Regions from separate parts of the Amycolatopsis sp. NPDC058340 genome, predicted to be linked through region 2. Evidence: riboswitches for the same ligand, from Rfam matches in the RefSeq annotation. Region 2 holds a riboswitch; the other holds the start of a gene.
The links. Region 2 has a riboswitch for cobalamin ahead of metE (5-methyltetrahydropteroyltriglutamate--homocysteine S-methyltransferase). Riboswitches for the same ligand answer to the same signal wherever they lie in the genome.
Positions count from the first base shown of each region.

Region 1 (7,617 bases), on a different contig from region 2:
GGCCTTCGGGAACATGCGCGAGACCCAGTGCCGGAAGGTCCTCTGTGGACACTCGGCTCAAGTCCCTGCCGCCGAGACAGACGCGGCCGCCCGCGTGCCGGACGAGCCCGGAGATGGTGCGCAGCAACGTGGTCTTGCCCGCGCCGTTCGCGCCGAGCACCGCGGTGATCTCGCCTTCGGCGGCGGAAAGGCTCACCGAATCGAGTGCCCGCACCGGGCCGTAGCTCGCCGAGAGCCGCTCAACGGTCAGCACCGGCCACCTCCTCGCCGAGGTAGGCCGCCTGGACCGCGGGATCCGCGCGGATCCCGTCCGGGGTGCCGCGGGCGATGACCCTGCCGAAATCCAGCACCACGATCTCGTCGCAGACCTCCATCACCAGATCCATATGGTGTTCGACGAGCATCACCGACATGCGTTCGGTCAGGCCGCGGACCAGCGCGCCGATCTCGTCGATCTCGGCCGACGACAGGCCGCCCGCCGGTTCGTCGAGCAGCAGCAGGTCGGGTTCGCTTACCAGCGCTCGCGCCAGAGCGACCCTTTTCCTGATCGGGTAAGGAAGGCTGGTGGGATAACGCTGGGCGACGTCGGCGATGCCGAAATCCTCCAGCTGCGTCATCGCCCGCTCGGTCAGGGCCTTCTCGTCCTTCGTCAGCCCCAGCAGCGAAGTCCAGAAACTGGATTTCGCGTGCTTGCCGGCGCCCACGAGGACGTTCTCCAGCACGGTCATCCGGTCGAACAGGCCGAGTTCCTGCAACCCGCGCGCGATGCCGAGGCCGGCGAGGTGATGGGGACGCAGCCGCCGCAGTTCCTCGCCGCGCCAGGACAGCGTGCCGGTGTCCGGCCGGACGAAACCGCACGCGACGTTGAAGAGCGTGGTCTTGCCCGCCCCGTTCGGGCCGATCACCCCGAGCACCCGGCCCGGTGCGACGGTCAGGGAGACGTCCGACAACGCGACGAGACCACCGAAGGTCACCGATACGCCGGACATCTCGAAGGTCGACAGGGTCACGCAAGAACTCCCAACGGCGGAAGGGGGCCCCGGCGCGGGCGCGCCGGGGCCGAGGACACTCAGGCGTGCGGACATGTGTCCCGGTAGTCGCTGATCGTGCGGTCGTCCGGGGCGGGGCAGAGGAACTGCTCGTAGCGGGTGTCGTTGTCCACGAACCGCTTCAGCCACGAGATCGTGTACTTGGCCATGGTCGTGTTCGCCGTGTTCGGGAAGAAGTGGCTCGCGTTGTCCAGCTCCATGTACGCCTTCTCCGCCGAGGCGGGAATGCTGGTGTAGAACGGGATCGAGTGCGACGCCACCGGCGCGACGGAGTCGGACTCGCCGCCGATGATGAACGTCGGCACCCGCAGCGAGGACCACGATTTCTGCGTGTTCCACGGCGCGAGCGGCACCGCCGCCTGCAGCGACGGCCGGTCCTGCGCGGCTTCGAGCGACCCGCCGCCGCCCATCGAGTGCCCCGCCACCGCGAGCCGGGTGGTGTCGATGCGGGAGCGGACGGTGCTGCGCTGGGTCAGGTAGTCGAGCGCGGCGAGCAGCTGGTCACCGCGGCTCTCGGGCTGGTCGTAGATGGTGTTGGTGTCGATGGTGAACACCACGAAGCCCTGCGACGCCAGCCGCGGGCCCATCCACGCGATGCTCGACTGCGTCGCGGTGAACCCCGGCGAGATGGCGACCGCGCCGAACGTGCCCTGCGCGGTGCTGGTCGGGTAGTAGATGGTTCCGCCGCCGAAGCCGGTGACGGCCAGGCTCGACACGGAGGTCTGAGACACCGCGAAAGAGCCGCGGGAGGCTTCGATGCTGCTTTCCGTCGGGTCCGGTCCTCGTTCGTAGGGGTTCTCGGCGGCGTAGGCCGCGGGGGCGACAGTGAGTGCCGCGACGGTGGCCAGTCCACAAAGGATCCGGGTCGTACTACGCATGGTGCCGTCTCCGTTCGCCGTTGAACACAGTCCGTGGTGATGGACTGTGACAAACCGGCGGAGGCGCCTGCATCGGTGAAATCGCCAGTGTTGATCCGCGGCCGCCCTCACCGGGCCGGGCGCCCGTACGATCGGCGATCGTGAATCCCTCAGCCGAGGACATAGTCCGCGCGGCGGCCCGGTGGATCGATCGCGGCGTCCGCGTCGACACCTCCGCCTTCGCCCAGAACCTGGGCATCTCGCGCAGCACCCTGTTCCGTCGCGTCGGAAACCGGGAAGACCTGCTCGGTGATGCCCTCTACTACCTGTCCGAGCGCACCCTGACGGCCGCCGCGCGCACCTGGGAGCGCGAAGAGGGCGACGTGGTGCGCAACGCGGCCGGCGAACTGCGCTGTCTTTCGATCATGCGCGAGTACCGGTCCGTGCTGGCGGCGAGCGCGGGGTTCCGGCGCTTTCTCGACGACGAGCCGGTGCTGGCGATCAGGCTGCTGACCGATCCGGACGGCCGTGTCCAGCCGAGGGTGATCGCGGCACACGTCGAGCTCCTTCGCCGCGACGTCGACGCGGGTGGTTTCGTACCCGCGGTGAGTCTGGACAGCCTCTGTTACGCCATCGTGCGGCTGGGGGAGGCGTTCCTGTATTCGGACGTCCTCGCCTCCCGGACCCCCGATCTCGAAGCGGCGTCGACGCTGCTCGGGGCGCTCGTGGAAGGACGGGTGCCGAGCAGGACCTTGTGAAACACTTGCGCCTGGTGTTTCATCGAGAGGGATCTCGAGGAGGCACGGATGCCTGTGTACCCGTTGCGGGGCAGGGACGACCTCTTCGGCGGGCTGCGCTCGCCCGCCGGTCGCGCCGTGCTGATCCGCGGCACGGAAGGCCTGGGCAAATCGGCCCTGCTCGCCGCGCTGCGCGCCACCCTCGGCGTCCGGCTCGTCGGCGTGCGGGGCCTGCGCGCGGAAAGCGGGCTGCCGTACGGCGCCCTGCAGCGGATGTTCGGGGCCTCGGTCTCCGGCGGCGCGGAAGTGCGAGACCGGCTCGGCGCCGTCTCGGCACCGACGATCTGCTGGGTCGACGACGCGCACTGGGTCGATCAGGAGTCCTTGGCGGCGCTGGGTTTCGCCGCCCGGCGGTTGGCGGGCGCGCCGGTCGGGATGGTGCTCGCGTCGCGATCAGGATCGGACGAGTTCGACTCCGTCGAGCTGCCGCCGTTGAGCGAGTCCGCCGCCGACCAGGTGCTGCGCGACCGCGGCGTGCCCGCCGGGGTACGTCCGCAGCTGGTCGAACTGGGCGACGGGAATCCCGCCGACCTGGTCGCGCTGGCGGCGTCGCTGACACCAGCGCAGGCGGCCGGGCGGGAGCCGGTTTCGCCGATCCTGCGGGACCGCCTGCCTCGGTACGCGGCCGAGCTCGAGGCGATGACGCTCGACGAGCGCCTGCGTTTTCTCGGCACCTGCATGGACTTTTCCGCGCGGAAGGCGACTTGGTACGCGGCGGCGTCCCCGGCCGATCGCCGGGCGGCGCACGCGCGGCTGGCCTCCGCCGAGGAGGGGCCGGACGCGCTCTGGCATCGCGCGATGGCGACGGCCACGCCGTCCGAACCGCTCGCGGACGCGCTCGCCGCGGCACCCGCGGTGGATCACGCCGCTGCCGCACGGCACCTCGAACGCGCCGCCGCGCTCACCGCCGATCCGGCCACGCGGTCGGCCCGGTTGCTGGCGGCGGCGGACGCGGCCTGGCAGGCGGGCAGACCGGGGTGGGCGCGGCTGCTGCTGTCCAGGGCCGACGCCGAACCGGGCGCGGTGGCGTTGCTGCACGGGGAGATCGAGCTGCGGGACGGCGATCCCGCCGTCGCCACCCACGAACTCGGCACGGCGGCGGAACTGCTGCCCGATCCGGCCGCCGCGCTCCTGCTGGCGGGCGAGGCGCGCAGGCTCGGCGGCGATTTGAGCGGCTACCGGGCGTTGGCGCGGACGGTCCCGGCCGGAGAAGGGCTGGCCTTCGCGCATTTCCGCGGCCTGACCTCGGTTTACGCCGGACGGCACGACGACGCCGTCGCCCCGCTGGAAGACGCCGTCGCCAAGGGGATGGCGGATACCGACGTCGCCGGAGCCGTCTGGGCCGCCGAAGCGGCCTTCGCCCGCGGGCACGCGGAACAGGCGCACGAGTACGCGGCGGCGGCGGTGAGCCGCGCGCGGCTCGGCAAACGGCACGCGGAACTGCCGTGGGCGCTGGTCTACCTTTCGCTTTCGGCCATCGCTCTCGACCGGATCCCCTGCGCGCGGGCGGCGTCCCGCGACGGCCTGCACGCGCCCCACAACCTGCGGATGGAACACCTGACGCTGCTGGGGCTGGCCGCCGCGCTCCTCGGTGACCGCGCGCCGGAACTGGACGAAGCGGCCGAGGGCATCGCCGAACGCGGCCTCGGCAGGCCCGCCGCCGTCGCCGCGTGGGCGCGCGCCTGCCTGGACCTGGCCGAGGACCGGCCAGACGACGCGCTCAGCAGGCTGGAGGATCTCGCTTCGGGTGTTTCCGGCGACCAGCCGGTGATCCGCGTGCTGGCCACTCCGCAACTCGTCGAGGCGGCCGTCTACGCCGGACGGCCCGAACGCGCCCGTGCCGCACTGGAGGTGTTCGACCGCTGGACCCTGGCCGGGGCGGAACCCTGCTGGCTCGCGCTGAGCCACCGCTGCCACGCGCTGATGGCGCCGGATCCCGCCGTGGCGGAACGACGTTTCCGGCTGGCCATCGAGGCGCACCGGCGGGCGGGCGGCGCGATGGAACTCGCCAGGACGCGGTTCGCGTACGCCACCCTGCTGCGACGGCACCGCCGGACCCGTGACGCCCGCGATCAGTTCCGCGATGCCTTGCGCGGCTTCGAAAACGTCGGCGCGACCCGGTTCGCCGAACGGGCCAGGGCCGGGCTGCGGGCGGCAGGCGAGACCGTCGACGTGCCGCACCGGTCGCTCGCCGGGCTCACCCCGCAGCAGGACGCCATCACCCGGCTGGTGGCGGCGGGGGAGACGAACAAGGAGATCGCGCGGCGGCTGGTGATCAGCCACCGCACGGTGGACCACCACCTGCGGAACATCTTCACCGCGCTGGGCGTGCGGTCCCGCGTGGAACTCGCGCGCCGCGTCGCCGCCGGCGAGTGAACCGCCTCGTGAGTGGTAAGGACGGTTAGAACCGTCCTTACCACTCACGAGGTGACGTCACGGGCAGGCGAGCACCGGAGCCTGCGGACGGCCACCGCCGTGCAGGTCGCTCAGCGGAACCCTGGCCAGGCCGAGGATCGCCTGCGCGGTCGCGCGCGGGGCGGTCGCCGGGTTCAGGCCGGTGGCGTCGTAGGCGATCGCGCCGCGGTCGGCCTCGGCGCCGGCGCAGCCGGTCTGCAGTGACCGCAGGAATTCCCGCGCCTTGCTCGCGGCGGCGGGGCGGTGGCCCGCCAGCGCTTCCGCGGCGAGGCCGGTGCTGTTGGCGTTGGGCGCGTTCGTGCCGAAGCCGAAACCGCCGTTCGCGTGCTGCTTCGTGACGAGCCACGAAGTGCCCTCGCGGGCGTTCACCGCGTCGCCGGTGGCGCGCAAGGCCTGCACGACCGTCGCGGTCGCGTCGACGTCGCTCGTGCACGTCGCTTCGCCGAAGTTCAGCGGGAAACCGCCGTCCGCGCATTGGGTGCCCGCGAGGAACGTCACGGCCGCCGCGGGAGCGCCGCCGGGCGTGCGATCCAGCGCCAGGAGGGCGAGCGACTGCGAGAGGGCGTTGGAGTAGTCGCCGTACTCGGACCGGTCAGAGAACCGGCCGGACGGCGTGAGCAGCGAAAGCAGGCCCGCCTTCAGGTCGACGCCGCCGAACGACGCCGGGTCCTTGCCCCGGATCTGCGCGGCGAGCATCAGCTTGGCGTGCGCACCCGCGTAGGCCTCGGCACCGCCGCCGACGTAGCCGGTGGTGACCTCCGGTTTCGCCAGCCAGTCGATCGCCTTGCCCGCGTTCGTGTCGGACACCCCGGCCGCGGCGAACGCGAAGATCGCGTCGATCGTCAGGCCCTGGTCGGGGAACTTCTGGCCGCCGAAGTCGGCCTCGAACCGTTCCCCGTCGGTCATCTGCCTGGCGAGCCAGCCCGCGGCGGCGTCCGCCTTGTGGTGGGTGGCCGCTGCGGCCGCCGGGGCGGCGACCAGCCCGATGCCGCACAACAAGGCGACAGCGAAAACCAAACGTCTCATGAGAACCCTTTCCCGCATTTCCACGACAGGAGTCGGTGACATCGCGCGACGTGGGTGACCGGGCTCGCCTGGAAGGCACACCGTTGCGGGACAGCGCCGGACTCTCACCGGACTTCCCCCACGACCGCGCGAGAAGACTCTCACCCCGGTCGAACGCGGGATACCGCCGGGTGCCGATGTGATCCTGGCTACCGACCTGGTCAGCGGTACCTGCCTGACGTGAACGGGTGTTAACCTCGGCTGGCTCGACAACAGAACACCGCCGCCCGTGACGGGGAAGCCGGTCGAAATCCGGCGCTGTCGCGCAACCGTGGGCCCTTTCGCAGGGCGAGCCGGGATACCGAACGGGCGGGTGAACGAACCACTGTCGCGATAAACAGGGGTGACTGCGGCGTCCCGCGCTGTCCTCCGCCATGCCGCAAGGAGGAGTCATGCGCCGCGGGTACCTGGCCGCGACGGCCTTCGCCGTCTGCGTCGCCGTGATCGCCGCACCGCTCGCCGGGACGGCGACGGCCGCGAACGATCCGGGCGCGGCGAAGGCGGGTTCCCGCTGGCTCGCGGCGAAACTGAAGCCGGACGGCACGCTCGACAACCCCAACGGCGGCTCACTTCCCGACCACGGCCTGATGCTCGACGTGCTCTTCGCGATGTACGCCGCGGGCGAAGGCTCGCGGGCCGAGCCGATCGTGAAATTCCTCGACGACCAGGGCCACGCCACCGACTACTTCACCTGGGACGGGCTCGCCCCCGGTGCCGGGTACGACAAGATCGTCGTCGGCGGCGCCGTGGCGAAGACGCTGGTCGCCGCCCAGGTCTCCGGCCGCGATCCCCGGCGTTTCGACGGTCACGACCTCGTCGCCGAGACCCAGGGCGCGATCATGCGCAAAGGCCCCGACACGGGCCGGATCAGCGATTACGCCAAGGATCCCGCGCTCGCCGACGCGGTGAGCAACAACGCGAACATGTTCGGCCAGGCGCTCGGGGTGATCGGCCTCGCCGCCGCGGGCGTGAACGACCGGCTCGCCATCGACAAACTGTTGACCCAGCAATGTTCCGAGGGCTACTTCCGCGTCCTCTTCGCCTACATCCCGACGAAGGAGACCGGCGACCACGTCACCCCGGACGGCCGCAAGGTCTCGACCTGCGACGAGGGCAAACCGCTCGGCCTTTCCCCGACCGACGGCGACGCCACCGGCCTCGCCCTCTCGGCGATGCTGGCCGCGAAAAAGGCGGGCGCGGCCGGTCTCGACGCCCCGATCGCCAAGGCCGTCTCCTGGCTCAAGGCGAACCAGACGCCCGGCGGCGGCTGGGGTGGCGGTGTCGGCACCGAGGCGCCGAACACCAACAGCACCGGCCTGATCGTCCAAGCGCTCGCCGACGCCGGCGGCGCGGACGCGGCGGTGGACAAGGGCGTGCGGTACCTCGAATCCGCGCAGGCGAACGCCGCGGCCGACTCCGGGAACAAGCTCGCGG
Region 1 covers NZ_JBHXIB010000003.1:155,693-163,309, forward strand. Annotated here, with positions in the region: gene ACFWIW_RS05825 (ABC transporter ATP-binding protein) at 1-253, opposite strand, end outside; gene ACFWIW_RS05830 (ABC transporter ATP-binding protein) at 240-1,010, opposite strand; gene ACFWIW_RS05835 (alpha/beta hydrolase family protein) at 1,070-1,927, opposite strand; gene ACFWIW_RS05840 (QsdR family transcriptional regulator) at 2,068-2,664, shown strand; gene ACFWIW_RS05845 (LuxR C-terminal-related transcriptional regulator) at 2,713-5,079, shown strand; gene ACFWIW_RS05850 (prenyltransferase/squalene oxidase repeat-containing protein) at 5,137-6,144, opposite strand; cobalamin riboswitch at 6,176-6,318, opposite strand; cobalamin riboswitch at 6,419-6,486, shown strand; gene ACFWIW_RS05855 (prenyltransferase/squalene oxidase repeat-containing protein) at 6,576-7,617, shown strand, end outside.
Region 1: linked by a shared signal. The riboswitch ahead of ACFWIW_RS05850 (prenyltransferase/squalene oxidase repeat-containing protein) and the one ahead of metE (5-methyltetrahydropteroyltriglutamate--homocysteine S-methyltransferase) in region 2 are both predicted to bind cobalamin.

Region 2 (7,617 bases):
GTACGTGCAGCGCACGGCCTCGCGAGGCCTTGTGGTGCTTCAACGCGCCCTTTTTTGGAGACACGCATGTCAGTGGAAACCGGTCAGCGGCCACCTTCGTCCTCGGACACCACGCCCGCGACCGTGCGAGTCATCCGGCGGGACGGCAGCGTGTCCCCCTTCGACGCGAACAAGATCTCGGTCGCCGTGACCAAGGCCTTCCTCGCCGTCGAGGGCGGTGACGCGGCCGCCTCGTCGCGGATCCACCACCTGGTCAAGGAACTGACCGAGCAGATCGAGACCACCCTGCTCCGCCACGCCGGTCCCGAGACCGCGCTGCACATCGAGCAGATCCAGGACATCGTCGAGCTCGCGCTGATGCGCGGCGAGCACCACAAGGTCGCCCGCGCGTACGTCCTGTACCGCGACGAGCGCGCGAAGGCCCGTGAAGCCGAGAAGCCCGCGTCGTCCGACGTCGCCATCAGCGTCAAGGCGGCCGACGGCTCGCTTCGCCCGCTCGACTGGGCCCGCGTCTCGCACGTCGTCGGCGAGGCCGTCGCCGGCCTCGAAGACGTTTCGGCCGAGCCGGTACTGGCCGAGGCCAAGCGAAACCTCTACGACGGCATCAGCGCCGACGAACTCGCCCTCGCCCAGATCATGGCCGCGCGGGTGCTCGTCGAGCAGGAGCCGAACTACTCCTACGTCAGCGCCCGGCTGCTCGCGGACAAGCTCCGCGGCGAGGCGCTCAGCTACCTCGCGGGCGTGCCGCAGCAGGCCAGCCAGGACGAGATGACCGCGCGGTACCCGCAGTACTTCCGGGATTACCTCAAGCGCGCCATCGAGCTGGAGCTGGTCAACCCCGAGCTCCAGACCTTCGACCTGGACAAGATCACCGCGGCCATCCGCGCCGAGCGCGACCTCGACTTCGGCTTCCTAGGCCTGCAGACCCTGTACGACCGGTACTTCCAGCACCACGACGGGGTCCGTTTCGAGCTGCCGCAGGCGTTCTTCATGCGCGTCGCGATGGGCCTGGCGATCCGCGAGGACGACCGTGAAGCTCGTGCCATCGAGTTCTACGAACTGCTCTCGACGTTCCACTTCATGGCGTCCACGCCGACGCTGTTCAACTCGGGCACCACGCGCCCGCAGCTGTCGTCCTGCTTCCTGACCACCGTGGACGACGACCTGGACTCGATCTTCCAGGCGTACAAGAACAACGCGCTGCTGGCGAAGTACTCGGGCGGTCTCGGCAACGACTGGACCCCGGTCCGCGGCCTCGGCGCGCACATCAAGGGCACCAACGGCCAGTCGCAGGGTGTCGTGCCGTTCCTCAAGATCGCCAACGACACCGCGGTCGCGGTGAACCAGGGCGGCAAGCGCAAGGGCGCGGCCTGCGCGTACCTCGAGACCTGGCACGTGGACATCGAGGAATTCCTCGACCTGCGCAAGAACACCGGTGACGACCGTCGTCGTACCCACGACATGAACACCGCGAACTGGGTGCCGGACGAGTTCCTGCGCCGTGTCGAGGCCGACGCGCAGTGGACGCTGTTCTCGCCGAACGAGACCCCGGACCTGCACGACCTCTACGGCAACGCGTTCGCCGAGCGCTACCGCGAGTACGAGGCCGCCGCCGAGCGTGGCGAGCTGAAGGTGTTCCGCAAGGTCCGCGCGGTCGACCTGTGGCGCCGCATGCTGACCATGCTGTTCGAGACCGGCCACCCGTGGATCACCTTCAAGGACCCGTGCAACCTGCGTTCGCCGCAGCAGCACGTGGGTGTCGTGCACTCGTCCAACCTGTGCACCGAGATCACCCTGAACACCACCACCGACGAGGTCGCGGTCTGCAACCTCGGCTCGGTGAACCTGCTCAAGCACGTCACCCCCGAGGGCCTCGACACGAAGCGCCTCGAGAAGACCGTGCGCACGGCCGTCCGCATGCTCGACAACGTGATCGACATCAACTTCTACACGATCCCGGAGGCGCGCCGCTCCAACCTGCGCCACCGCCCGATCGGGCTGGGCCTGATGGGCTTCCAGGACGCGCTGTTCGAGATCGGTGTCCCGCTGTCCTCCGACGAGGCCGTCCAGTTCGCGGACACCAGCATGGAGCACATCAGCTACTACGCGATCTCCGCCTCGACCGACCTCGCGGAGGAGCGCGGCCAGTACCAGACGTTCGAGGGTTCCTTGTGGAGCAAGGGAATCCTGCCGATCGACTCGATGCAGCTGCTGATCGACGCGCGACAGGGCGACGCGCTCGACGTCGACACCTCGTCCACTTTGGACTGGGCGCCGCTGCGCGAGCGGGTCAAGACCGTCGGTATGCGCAACTCCAACGTGATGGCGATCGCGCCGACCGCGACGATCTCCAACATCTGCGGGGTCGGGCAGTCGATCGAGCCGCTGTTCCAGAACCTGTTCGTCAAGTCGAACATGTCCGGTGACTTCACCGTGGTGAACCCGCACCTGGTCCGCTCGCTCAAGGAGCGCGGGCTGTGGGACGAGGTCATGGTGTCGGACCTGAAGTACTTCGACGGCAGCCTCGGCCAGATCGACCGCGTGCCGGACGACCTGAAGGCGCTGTACGCCACCGCGTTCGAGATCGAGTCCAAGTGGCTGGTGGACGCCGGTTCACGGCGCCAGAAGTGGATCGACCAGGCGCAGTCGCTGAACCTGTACATCGCGGCGCCCAGCGGCCGCAAGCTCGACGAGCTGTACCGCTACGCCTGGCACAAGGGCCTCAAGACCACGTACTACCTGCGGGCGCGGTCCGCGACGCACGTGGAGAAGAGCACCCTGCGCGGCACCGACGGCAAGCTGAACGCGGTCTCGGCCACCCCGGCCCCCGCCGCACCCGCTTCGCCGAAGCCCGCCGCCGCTCCGGCTCCCGCCGCTTCGCCCGCCCCGTCGACTTCCGCCGCGGTGTCGCCGTCGCCTGCCGCCGCTGTTCCGGCCGTCCCGGTGACCGCCCCGGAGCCGAAGGAGATGCCGAAGGTCTCGGACGTCGACTTCGTCGCCACCGACGGTGCCGCCTGCCGGATCGACGACCCCGACTGCGAAGCCTGCCAGTAAACATCCTCGTGAGTGGTAAGGGCGGTTCTAACCGTCCTTACCACTCACGACGCCCTCTTGGAGCCTTTGATGACCACCTTTGACGCTTCCGCCGACGCCACCGGCCTCGGTGAGATCGAAGTCGGCGCCGCCCGCATCAACGTCGACGACAAGCGGATGATCAACGCCCGCGCCGACGTCAACCAGCTGCTGCCGATGAAGTACACCTGGGCGTGGGAGAAGTACCTCGCCGGCTGCAACAACCACTGGATGCCGACCGAGGTCGCCATGCAGGCCGACATCGCGCTGTGGAAGTCGCCCGACGGCCTCACCGAGGACGAGCGGACCATGCTCAAGCGCAACCTCGGCTTCTTCGCCACCGCGGAATCGTTGGTGGCCAACAACATCGTGCTCGCGGTGTACCGGCAGATCACCAACCCCGAATGCCGCCAGTACCTGCTGCGCCAGGCGTTCGAGGAGGCCGTGCACACGCATACCTTCCAGTACATCTGCGAGAGCCTCGGCCTGGTCGAGGGCGAGCTGTTCAACATGTACCGCGAGGTCCCGTCGATCTCGGACAAGGACGCGTGGGCGCTCAAGTACACGCAGAACCTGGAGAACCCGGACTTCGAGACCGGCACGCCGGAAGCCGACCAGGCGTTCCTGCGCGACCTCGTCGCCTTCTACGTGATCTTCGAGGGCATGTGGTTCTACACCGGCTTCGCGCAGATCCTCTCGCTCGGCCGCCGGAACAAGATGGTCGGCATCGCCGAGCAGTACCAGTACATCCTGCGCGACGAGTCGATCCACCTGAACTTCGGCATCGACTGCATCAACCAGATCAAGATCGAGAACCCGCACCTGTGGACCGAGGAGTTCCAGGCCGAGGTCCGCACCATGCTGACCGAGGCGTGCGAGCTCGAGGTCGCCTACGCCCGCGACACCATGCCGCGCGGCATGCTCGGGCTCTCGGCCGAGCTGATCGAGCAGTACATGCACTTCATCACCGACCGGCGGGCCCAGCAGATCGGTCTCGCGCCGATCTTCGGCGAGACCGAGAACCCGTTCCCGTGGATGTCGGAGGCGATGGACCTCAAGAAGGAGAAGAACTTCTTCGAGACCCGCGTCATCGAGTACCAGTCGGGCGGCGCCCTCGACTGGGACTGACCCCGAACGCGTAACTCGCGTGATCGAATCGCGAACTCGCGTGATCAGACACGTAACTCGCGTGATCGAGCGGCGAACTCACGTGATCAGACGGACGACACGCCGGGCGGCCTCCGCCCGGCGTGTTCCGTTTCCAGACACGCGAGTTACGCCCTCAATCACGCGAGTTCGCCGTTCAATCACGCGTGTCGTCCGTCTGGTCACGCGTGGCGTCCGGTTCGTCACATGTCCGGCGGGGCCGTTGCGTCCCTGAGTACGCTCCGAAGTGCTACTGGTTCGCCCGGTCTTCCAGGCCGGGCGAGGTAACAGGGAACCCGGTGCGAATCCGGGACTGCCCCGCAGCGGTATGTGGGAACGAAAGCCGTCACCGTGCGAGACACGGTAAAGCACTGGGACATGGCGCCCCGGGAAGCGACGGCCGGTAGGAACGAGCGAGTCGCCCACGAGTCCGAAGACCTGCCCGTGGTACGCGCGCCGACGGCGTGCGTGAGTCCGGGCCTCGTGGGATGGGCACGACCGAACGGCGGTCACTCCTGCGCGCTCCGGGCTCCGACGACAAGCTCGCGAGGAGAGAGCTGTGACCGAAATCGGCACGACGGTGCTGGGCTATCCCCGGATCGGACCGGACAGGGAACTCAAGCGTTCACTCGAACGCTATTGGGCGGGCAAGATCGACGAAGCCGAGCTACTCGGCACCGGCCGCGCGCTGCGCACCCGCACCTGGCGGGAGCTCAAGGACGCGGGGCTGGATTCCGTCCCCTCCAACACGTTCTCCCATTACGACCAGGTACTCGACACCACCGAGCTGTTCGGGGCGCTGCCGGAGCGCTTCACCAGTCTCGGCCTCTCGCCGCTCGACACCTACTTCGCCGCCGCACGCGGCGTGCAGGACGCGCCGGCGATGGAGATGACGAAGTGGTTCGACACGAACTACCACTACATCGTCCCCGAACTCGGCCCGGGCACGACGTTCTCGCTCACCGGCACCAAGCCGCTCGACGAGTACCGCGAAGCCCGTGCGATCGGCGTCGAGACGCGGCCGGTGCTGGTCGGACCGGTGACGTACCTGCTGCTCGCGAAGCCGGCTGAAGACGCCCCGGAAGGTTTCCGCCCGCTGGAGCTGCTCGACAACCTCCTCGACGGCTACGTCGAGCTGCTGCGCCGTCTGCACGACGAAGGCGTCGAGTGGGTCCAGTTCGACGAGCCCGCCTTCGCCGCGGACCGCACGGAGCGGGAGCTCAACGCGCTCATCCGCGCCTACCATCGGCTCGCGAAGGAGACCTCGCGGCCGAAGATCCTGGTCGCCGGGTACTTCGGCGGGCTCGGACGCGGGCTCGGCGTGCTCGCCCGCTCCCCGATCGACGCCATCGCGGTCGACCTCGTCACCGATGAGTCCTTTGTGGACGCGGTCGCCGCCGAACCCGCCTTGCGGGACAAGGAGGTGCTGGCCGGTGTCGTGGACGGGCGCAACGTCTGGCGCACGGATCCGGCCCGCGCGCTCAGCCGGGCGGCGACCCTGCTGGGCACCGCGCGATCGGTCAGCGTGTCGACGTCCTGCTCGCTGCTGCACGTGCCCTACGACGTCGAGCGGGAGGACGGGCTTCACTCGCGCCTGAGGGGCTGGCTCGCCTTCGCCAGGCAGAAGGTCGACGAGGTCGTCCTTCTCGGGCGCGCGCTGAAGGAGGAGGGCGTCGACCTCTCCGCCGCCCGCGCCGCGGCCACGGATCGCGCGACGGCGGCCGACCTGGCCGACAGCGGGGTCCGTGCCCGGCTGGAGGCGTTGCGGCCGGAGGACACCGTCCGCTCCCCCTATGTCCGGCGCGCGGCGGCTCAGCAGGCGGCGCTGAAGCTGCCGTCCTTGCCGAGCACCACGATCGGCTCGTTCCCGCAGACCACCGAAGTCCGCAAAGCGCGGGCCGCGCACAAGGCGGGTTCGCTGGACGACGCGGGCTACGAAGCCGCGATGAAGGCGGAGATCGAGCGTGTCGTCCGGCTGCAGGAAGACCTCGGCCTCGACGTGCTGGTGCACGGCGAACCCGAGCGCAACGACATGGTGCAGTACTTCGCCGAGCGGCTGGCCGGGTTCGCGGCCACCGACTTCGGCTGGGTGCAGTCCTACGGTTCGCGCTGCGTCCGGCCGCCGATCCTGTACGGCGACGTCTCGCGTCCCGAGCCGATGACCGTCGAGTGGGCGCGCTACGCGCAGAGTCTGACCGGCAAACCCGTCAAGGGCATGCTGACCGGACCGGTGACGATCCTGGCGTGGTCGTTCGTCCGCGACGATCAGCCGCTGGGCGAGACCGCCCGTCAGGTGGCACTGGCCATCCGCGACGAGGTGCACGACCTGCAGGAGGCGGGCATCTGCGTCATCCAGGTGGACGAGCCGGCGCTGCGGGAACTGCTCCCCCTCCGCGCCGCGGCGCACGAGGCGTACTTCGCGTGGGCCGTTTCGTCGTTCCGGCTCGCGACTTCCGGGATCGACGACGCGACGCAGATCCACACGCATATGTGCTACTCGGAATTCGGCGACGTGGTCAAGGCGATCGACGCGCTCGACGCCGACGTCACCAGCATCGAGGCCGCGCGGTCGAAGATGGAGGTCGTCACCGACCTCGGCGCGGCGGGCTTCGGCCGCGGCGTCGGGCCGGGCGTCTACGACATCCACTCCCCGCGCGTCCCCGGCGTCGACGAGGTCAGCGGCCTGCTGCGGACCGCGGTCGGCGCCGTGCCCGCCGAGCGGATCTGGGTCAACCCGGACTGCGGCCTGAAGACCCGTGGCTACGCCGAGGTCGAACCGGCCCTGCGGAACCTCGTCGCGGCCGCCCGCACGGTCCGTTCCGAACTGGGCTGACCGGGCCGTGAGGGCCTCCTTCCCTACCCTCAAGGTAGTGAAGGAGGCCCTCACGGAACTTCCATCGAGGTATTGTCAGGACGTCAACAAGGGTGCGATGGTGGAGCGGTAGCCGATCTCAGCGGGGAGATGGTCACCATGGCGAACGCCGTCGAAAAGGTCACCGGAGCACTGCGCGAGCGGGTTCCGCCGCTCACTTCGATCCCCCTGCCGCGTTCGGTCGACCAGCGCTGGCTGGGCGCGACCTGGCCGGTCCGCGAACTCGCGCCCGCCCCGCCTGGCCTCAAACCCGTCCTAGGCGACGAAGGCCCGCCGGTCGTCGGGCACGCGCTGGACTTCATGCGCTTCGGCATCGAGTTCGGCCTCAAACGCTACGAGACCTACGGACCGGTGTCGTGGATGGGCGCGTTCGGGCGCCGTATCGTCGCGCTCACCGGCCCGGAGGCCACGCAGATCGCGTTGGTGAACAAGGACAAGGCCTTCTCACAGGAGGGCTGGAAGTTCTTCATCGAGCAGTTCTTCGACCGCGGCCTGATGCTGCTCGACTTCGGCGAGCACCACCTGCA
Region 2 covers NZ_JBHXIB010000064.1:16,364-23,980, reverse strand. Annotated here, with positions in the region: gene ACFWIW_RS37845 (ribonucleoside-diphosphate reductase subunit alpha) at 67-3,054, shown strand; gene ACFWIW_RS37840 (ribonucleotide-diphosphate reductase subunit beta) at 3,124-4,200, shown strand; cobalamin riboswitch at 4,456-4,679, shown strand; gene metE (5-methyltetrahydropteroyltriglutamate--homocysteine S-methyltransferase) at 4,778-7,051, shown strand; gene ACFWIW_RS37830 (cytochrome P450) at 7,190-7,617, shown strand, end outside.